2 linked regions of the Humidesulfovibrio mexicanus genome follow. The protein of the gene in region 2 binds, or shares a complex with, the protein of the main gene of each other region. Links are inferred from orthologs where the notes say so. Each region holds a gene or a part of one and is shown on either strand. Other genes may lie near its edges.

What was found.
Region 1: the proteins of dnaB (region 2) and dnaG are in contact, whole or in part, in a crystal structure (PDB 2R6A), measured with the Geobacillus stearothermophilus proteins. The link is inferred for Humidesulfovibrio mexicanus from one-to-one orthologs. Residues at the interface, in WP_033016901.1 of Geobacillus stearothermophilus: Ser13, Glu15, Ala16, Gln18, Glu91, Leu92, Asp94, Ala95, Val96, Pro97, Thr98, Ala99, Ala100, Asn101, Tyr104, Tyr105, Ile108; in WP_049624496.1 of Geobacillus stearothermophilus: Lys456, Leu457, Leu458, Pro459, Ala460, Asn463, Ala464, Leu467, Leu535, Leu536, Ile537, Ala538, Gln544, Glu545, Asp548, Tyr549, His552.

What each region holds. Positions count from the first base shown.
Region 1 is NZ_FZOC01000010.1:16,981-19,836, reverse strand. It holds dnaG (DNA primase), read right to left. Parts: upstream 2,377-2,856; coding sequence 625-2,376; downstream 1-624. Other genes in the region: CHB73_RS15535 (endonuclease MutS2), read right to left, coding at 2,396-2,856; rpoD (RNA polymerase sigma factor RpoD), read right to left, coding at 1-628. UniProt on the Escherichia coli protein: RNA polymerase that catalyzes the synthesis of short RNA molecules used as primers for DNA polymerase during DNA replication.
Region 2 is NZ_FZOC01000002.1:340,350-345,100, reverse strand. What follows is about bases 684-3,625. They hold dnaB (replicative DNA helicase), read left to right. Parts: upstream 684-1,393; coding sequence 1,394-2,857; downstream 2,858-3,625. Other genes in these bases: CHB73_RS05295 (phenylacetate--CoA ligase family protein), read left to right, coding at 2,911-3,625; rplI (50S ribosomal protein L9), read left to right, coding at 955-1,440; rpsR (30S ribosomal protein S18), read left to right, coding at 684-943. In the rest of the region: rpsF (30S ribosomal protein S6), read left to right, coding at 359-679; more of rpsR, read left to right, coding at 683-683; more of CHB73_RS05295, read left to right, coding at 3,626-4,206; CHB73_RS05290 (DUF456 domain-containing protein), read left to right, coding at 4,211-4,726. UniProt on the Escherichia coli protein: The main replicative DNA helicase, it participates in initiation and elongation during chromosome replication. Travels ahead of the DNA replisome, separating dsDNA into templates for DNA synthesis.

The DNA.
Region 1 (2,856 bases), on a different replicon or contig from region 2:
GGTCGAGCTGGGCGCAGGCGTCGAGCTTGTCGTATATCTTGCGCTTCTTCTTGTAGAGGACCTTGACCTCGTCGAGCAAGAAGATGACCCGCTGGCGCTGGTTCATTTCATCCTCTGTGGGGTCGTCCTCCTCAATGGTCTTGACCACATCCTTAAGCTTGATGCGGGTGTTCTTGAGGTCCTCGCCCACCTGGACGAGTTCCTCCACGGCAACGGGCACCTCCACCAAGGCGTACAGCACGTCCAACTCGCCGTTCTCGATCTTCTTGGCGATGACCACCTCGCCTTCGCGGTCCAGCAGGGGCACGGCGCCCATTTCGCGCAGGTACATGCGCACGGGGTCGGTGGAACGAGAGGAATAGTCGGCGGCATCGTCGCCGTCGGATGGCGCCAGATCAAGCTCCTCGTCGGTATCCGCAGTTTCTGAGGTCAGCTTTTTCCCATTTTCCTCAGAATCCACGATGACGATGTTCATCTGGTCAAAGATGCTCATCACCTCTTCAAGCTGATCGGGCGTGTTCATCTCCGTGGGGAGCGTTTTGCCCACTTCCTCGAAAGTCAGAAATCCGTTTTTCTTGCCCTTGGCGATAAGGAGCTTGATTTGCTGGATTTCTTTCAAATTATTCATTCTTCCTCCCTGCTGGGGGCATTGAGATCCGTAAGCGCGGCCATGAGTCGTTTCACTTCGTCCGGGTCACCGGACTGGCTGGCCCGGCGTATGTCTTCCATCAACTGCTCTCGCGTGTTCCGCACATCCGCAAACGCAATGCGTTGGCAAACGTGCGTCCACTCCTCGGCCAAAGCCTCACCCTCGGGCTTTTCCCTCGAGCGCGTGTCGGCCCAGAAGCTTTTTTCCTCAAGGTCAAGGGTCGGCACAACATCGGTTCCCTGGGCCGCCACGAGCTTCTCCCACAGAGCACGGCCAAAATCCGTGGTGAGCAGGCGCTCGAACCCGCGCTTCACCAATTCCGGGACATACTCCGGATACTGGATGGCGAAGCGCAGGAAATAGCGGTCGTCCCGTTCCTCGCGGCCGACCGCCGGGGCCTTGGGCGACGGCATCGCATCGGTTCGCGACCGGTTCGGCGCGAAACCGCCGCCCCCGCCTTGCCGCCCCTGCCCGGCACCGAAACGGCGCAAATCCGCCTCGGCAATGCCCAGGCCTTCCGCCAGTCTCGGTATGTAGAACGGGCGCAAGGAATTATCGGCCAGATGCGCCAAAAACCCATTGGCCCAGGCCACAATTTCTCTTGGCGAAAGGGTTTCACGCACCACGGAAGTGCAATACTCCAGACCGTCCACGGCATTCTTGAGGCAAGCGTCGAGGCCCGGCTGTCCAAGCTTCTGGAGCAGGCTGTCCACATCCTCGCCATCGGGCATAAGCACCACGCCGCACTTGGTCCCGTACTGCAGAATCATCTCCGCGCTGCGCAAAGCCGCCTTGCGACCCGCCGCGTCCCCGTCAAAGATCAGCTCCATGCGCGAACAAAACCCGGCCAGACGCTTCACCTGATCCATGGTGAGCGCGGTGCCGAGAACTCCGCAGGAATCCGTGTAGCCGAACTGGTGCAGCGACAGCACATCCATGTACCCTTCCGTGAGTATCGCCCGCTTGCTGCGGGTCATGGCCTGGCGGGCCTGGAAGAGACCGTAGAGATGTTCCCCTTTCTTGTAGATGGGCGTGTCGCTGCTGTTCAGATACTTGGGTTCACCCTCTGTAAGTATTCTGCCGCCAAAGGCAATAACCTGACCCGATAAATTCTGTATCGGAAAAATAAGCCTGCCTCTGAAGCGGTCGTAAACCCGTCCCCGCTCGTTCTGGGACAAAAGTCCGGCCATGACCGCATCCTGTGGCGCAAAGCCGCGCGACCGCAAAAAAACCGACAGTCCCTGCCAGTCGTCCGGGCTGGCGCCCAGGCCGAAGGCGGCAATCGCCTCTTCCGCCGCTCCGCGCCGGGCCAGGTAGCCACGCGCCACATCCCCCACGGCCAAGCCGAGATTCCGGCGATAATACTCCTGCGCGGCCTCATGCATTTCGTGGCACAGCCGCTTCATTTTTTGCCGCTCGTCATATGCCGGATCGGGCGCAAAAGCCTTGAGCTCGATCCCGGCCTCTTGCGCCAAGTGCTCCAGGGCGTCCTTGAATTCCAAGCCATTGACGCGCTGGTAGAAATCCAGCACATCGCCACCGGCCTGGCAGCCGAAGCAGTAGAAGAAGCCTTCCGCTTCGTTGACGCTGAAGGAAGGGGTCTTCTCCTGGTGAAAGGGGCACAAGCCCATGAGCCGTCCGCCCGCTGGGCGGAGGGACACGTAGCGCCGGACCATCTCCGCAATGTTGATCCGCTGCTTGATGGCCTGAATGACCTGCCTGTCCATGACTCCGGAACCTCCGGCGCTACTTGAGCGCCACCTCGGTCATGCCGTCGCCGCCACGATCCTCGTTGGCCAAGGTGTAGGACGCAACTCCGGGTGCGGTGCGCAAATAGGCGTGGATCTCCTTGCGCAAGGCGCCGGTGCCTCGGCCATGCACAATCTCCACTCCGCGGGCGCCGCGCAGAAGCGAAGCATCGAGAAATTGCGCCAGGGCCGCAAGCGCCTCGTCGGCGCGCTGCCCGCGCAAGTCGATGCGCGGCGTGAAGCCAAGGTCCGCGGCAACGCCGCCAGCGGGCTTCCTCACCTGTTGAGATGGCTGTGCATCCAGGCTCAATTCCGAAAAGGCCACCCACATGGCCACACCGGAAAAATCCACCTTGACTTGGCGTTTGCGCTCATCCTTCTCGACAACCGCGCCGGATTTGCTCCAGGCCTTATAGCTGACGCGTCCGCCAGGGACAATGTCCTCCCACTGCAGGCTGG
Region 2 (4,751 bases):
TGGGTGGTGCTTTCCCGGCTCATCCCCGGCGTGGGCTGAGGCCCCAAGAAGCAGTGCGGCTGGACGCCGCCCAAGGATGCAAACAAGAAACGGCCCGAGGACAAGGTGCAATAGCCCATGCTGACCACGATCCTGCTGGTGTTTGTGGTGGCCATCGCCGGTTATGCGGCGTTCCGGCTCGTGCCGCCAAGCCTCGGGCTTCGGGGCTGAGCGGCTCCGGAGCGGCGCGTCCGTGAGACGGCCGATGACCAGGACAGGCCCGGCAAGGCTTGACAGAAGCAGGAGCCTGGCGTAAGAGCACCCCTCTACCTTGCTCTTCCCCCGTGCGGGAAGGGCCAAAGACCAAAAGGAGCACCACATGCTGAATCACTACGAGACTCTTGTGCTCATGAGTCCGGAGCTGACCGAGGAGAACCGCAAGGAGATCCTGGGCAACCTTTCCGGCGTCATCGAGCGCGACGGAGGCAAGATCGGCCTCGTCGACGACTGGGGCGTGCGCACCCTGGCCTACCCCGTGCGCAAGCTTACCCGCGGACATTACGTGCGCCTGGACTACACCGCTCCCGGCGCCGCCGTGGCGGAACTGGAGCGCAACATCCGCATCACCGACGGCCTGTTCAAGTTCGTCACCGTCCGTCTTGACGAGGCGCCCGAGGCGCCCAGCACAGAGGAGGCCTAGACCATGGCGTTCCGCAAAAAGTTCACCCCGAAGCGCAAGTTCTGCCGCTTCTGCGCCGACAAGAATCTGCCGCTGGACTACAAGCGCCCGGACATCCTGCGTGACTACATCACCGAGCGGGGCAAGATCATCGCCCGCCGCATCACCGGCACCTGCGCCAAGCACCAGCGCAAGCTCACCACTGAGATCAAGCGCGCCCGGCAGATGGCTTTGCTGTTCTACACCACCGTGCACAGCACGGACGTCAAGAAGAAGACCGTCTAGGAGGCATGACCATGAAACTCATACTGCGCGCCGACGTGGACACCCTGGGGCGCCTGGGCGACATCGTCGCGGTCAAGCCCGGCTTTGGACGGAACTACCTGATCCCTCAGGGCCTTGCCATGCAGGCCTCCGAGGCCAACCTGAAGCAGTTCGAACTGGAGCGCAAAAAGCTGGCCGCACAGGCCGACTCGCTGCGCGCCGAGGCTTCCACCCTGGCCGAGAAGATCGCCGCCGCCAAGATCGTCATCACCGTCCGTGTGGGCGAAGGCGACAAGCTGTACGGCTCCGTCACCGCCCAGAACGTGGCCGACGCCCTGGCCGAGCAGGGCATCGAGATCGACCGCCGCAAGATCGAGCTGCCCGAGGCCATCCGCGCCCTGGGCGACTTCGAGGTGGATGTGCGACTGCACCCCGGCGTCACCGGCACGCTCAAAATCAGCGTGATCAAGCATGGCCAGCAGCAGGAAGCAGAGCCCGAGCAGCAGCCCGAGGCGTAACCGCCAGGGCAATGCTCAGGAGGACGGCGCAGAGGCCCTTGAACGGGCCTCCGCCGCTCTTTCGCGCAACATCCCCCCCCAGAACCTTGAAGCCGAACAGGCGGTTCTCGGGGGGGTTTTTCTGCGCAACTCGCTGTTCCATTCCCTGGTGGACGTCGTCCGTTCCGACGACTTCTATTCCCCCGCGCACCGCATCATCTTCAGGGCCTTCGAGGACCTCTACGCCCGAAACGCGCCGGTGGACCTCATCACGGTCACCGAATACCTGACGCAAAGCCAGGTGCTGGACGACATCGGCGGGCCCGTATACCTGGCGGAATTGGCCAATTCCCCGGTCAGCGCGGCCAACGCGCTCTTCCACGCGGGCATCGTGCGGGACAAGGCCGTTGCGCGCCGCCTCATCGAGACCGCCAGCGACATCATCGGCAACTGCTACGACAACCAGGATATCGAAGGCTTGCTGGACAAAAGCGAGCAGGCGATCTTCCAGATTTCCGACGTGCGCAGCAAGGCCACGGTGCATTCCGGCAAGGAGCTGGTGGACCGGGTCTTCAAGGAGCTGGAGAAGCGCGTGGGACGGCAGGCGCTGGTCACCGGCACCACCACGGGCTATGAAAAGCTCGACGAGATGACCGCGGGCCTCCAGAACTCGGACCTCATCATCGTGGCGGCCCGCCCCAGCATGGGCAAGACGGCCTTTGCCCTGAACCTGGCGCTCAACGCCGCTACCAAGGGCGAAATCGCCGTGCCCACGGCCATTTTCTCGCTGGAAATGTCCATGGACCAGATCATGATGCGCCTGCTGTGCTGCCAGGGCCGCGTGGACCAGACCAACCTCAGGCGCGGCAGCATCGACGACCAGGACTGGGCCAAGCTCTACGACGCGGCAAACATCATCTCCAACGCGCCCATATTCGTTGACGACACGGCCGCGCTGTCCACCATGGAGCTGCGCGCCCGTTGCCGCAGGCTGAAAAGCGAGCACGGCCTGGGCCTGGTGGTGGTGGACTATCTCCAGCTCATGCGCGCCAGCCGCGACATCGACTCCCGCGAGCAGGAAATTTCTGACATTTCGCGCAATTTGAAGGCGCTGGCCAAGGAGCTGAACATCCCGGTCATCGCGCTCTCCCAGCTCAACCGCAAGGTCGAGGAGAGAGGCGACAAGCGCCCCATGCTCTCGGACCTGCGCGAATCCGGCGCAATCGAGCAGGACGCCGACGTCATCATGTTCATCTACCGCGACGAGGTCTACAACAAGAAGGAAGGCAACCCCAAGGCCGGGGTGGCCGAAATCATCATCGGCAAGCAGCGAAACGGACCCGTGGGAGAAGTGGAGCTGTTCTTCAAGAAGCAGTACAGCAGGTTTGAAAATCTCAACACGATGGCGTACCCTTCGGAGTACTTCACGTCCAGTTGACCGGCGCAGCGCGCCTTGTTTCGACCAAACCGAACGCTTCACCAGGGGGGGAGATGTACTACGAAGCCGCAGAGGGCCTGGCCCGCGAATCGCTTGAGAAGTTGCAGACCGAACGCCTGAAACGCACCATCGCCACCTGCCTGCGCTCCCCGTTCTATTCCGGCCGCCTGGGCGCGCTGGGCCTCACCCCGGACGATTTCAACTCGCCTGCCGACATCCGCAAGCTGCCCTTCACCACCAAGGACGACCTGCGCGCCAACTATCCCTATGGGCTCCTCTGCCAGCCCATGGACCACTATGTGCGTCTGCACGCCTCAAGCGGCACCACAGGCACGCCCACGGCCATCTTCTACACCCAAAACGACCTGGATTCCTGGGCGGGCCTGGTGGCGCGCTGCATGTACGCCGTGGGCCTGAGGAAAGGCGACGTGTTCCAGAACATGAGCGGCTACGGCCTGTTCACGGGCGGGCTTGGCATCCACTACGGAGCGGAACGCCTGGGGCTGTTGACCGTTCCGGCCGGCGCGGGCAACTCCAAGCGGCAGCTCAAGCTCCTGCGCGACTTCCACGTCAGCGGCGTGCACATCATCCCTTCCTACGCGCTGCACTTCGCCAGCTTCCTCAAGGAAGAAGGCGTCGACCCGCGGAGCCTCAACTGGCGCATCGCGCTCATCGGCGCGGAGCCGCACACCGAGGAGGCCCGCCAGCGCATTCAGGACCTGCTGGGGCTCAAGGCCTTCAACTCCTACGGCATGACCGAGATGAACGGACCCGGCGTGGCCTTCGAGTGCGAGAAGCAGGCCGGAATGCACGTGTGGGAGGACGCCTACATCGCGGAGATCATCAACCCCGAGACCGGCGAACCCGCAGCCGAAGGCGAAATGGGCGAGCTGGTCATGACCACGCTTTGCCGCGATGGAATGCCCATTCTGCGCTACCGCACCCGCGACCTCACCCGCTTCATACCCGGCGCGTGCGCCTGCGGCCGCACCCACCGCCGTATCGACCGCATTACCGGCCGCGCCGACGACATGCTCATCATCAAGGGGTGCAACATCTACCCCATGCAGATCGAGCAGGCGCTCATGAGTATGCCCGAGGTGGCGCAGAACTACCTCATCGAGCTCTTCAAGGAGGGCGAGATGGACCAACTGCGCGTAAAGGTCGAGATCAAGGACGAATTCTTCGTGGAGGACATGCGCGCGCTCACCGGCTTGCAGAAGAAAATCGCCGCGCGCCTGCGCGACGAGATCCTTGTCACCCCGCGCGTGGAGTTGGTGCAGCACGACTCCATCCCCAAGGGCGAGGGCAAGGCCGTGCGCGTGGTGGACCTTCGCGCCAAGCAGTAGGCCGATGCTGGACGCCGTGGCCGGACTGGCCCTGGGGCTGGTCCTCTTCGCTCTGCTCTGGCTCAATTTGCTGTCCCTGCCGGGCAACTGGCTCATGCTCGGCGTGCTGGCCCTGCTGGCCGCTTTCGGTCCGGAAGGCCGCATCACCTGGTCCTTCGTGGGCATGATGAGCCTGCTCGCCCTGCTGGGCGAGGGCATCGAGTTCGTGGCGCAGATAATAGGCGGCAAGCGCGGCGGCGCCAGCGGCGCTGGCAATTTCGGGGGCGTCGTGGGCTCCATAGCCGGGGCGATCCTAGGCGCGCCCTTTGGCCTGGGCCTGGGCGCCATCGCCGGGGCGCTCGTCGGCGCGTGGCTCGGCTGCTTCGCAGTGGAGCGCCTGCGCCGGGAATCGCACGCGCAGGCGGCGCAGGCGGCCTGGGGATCCTTCTGGGGCCGCAGCCTGGGCCTTGTGGGCAAGGCCGCAGTCGGCGCCGTCATCATCGTCATGAGCGTCGCCCGTTTCACCAGCCAGGCCGCGTAAGGCGGCACACATATTCAAGGAGCAT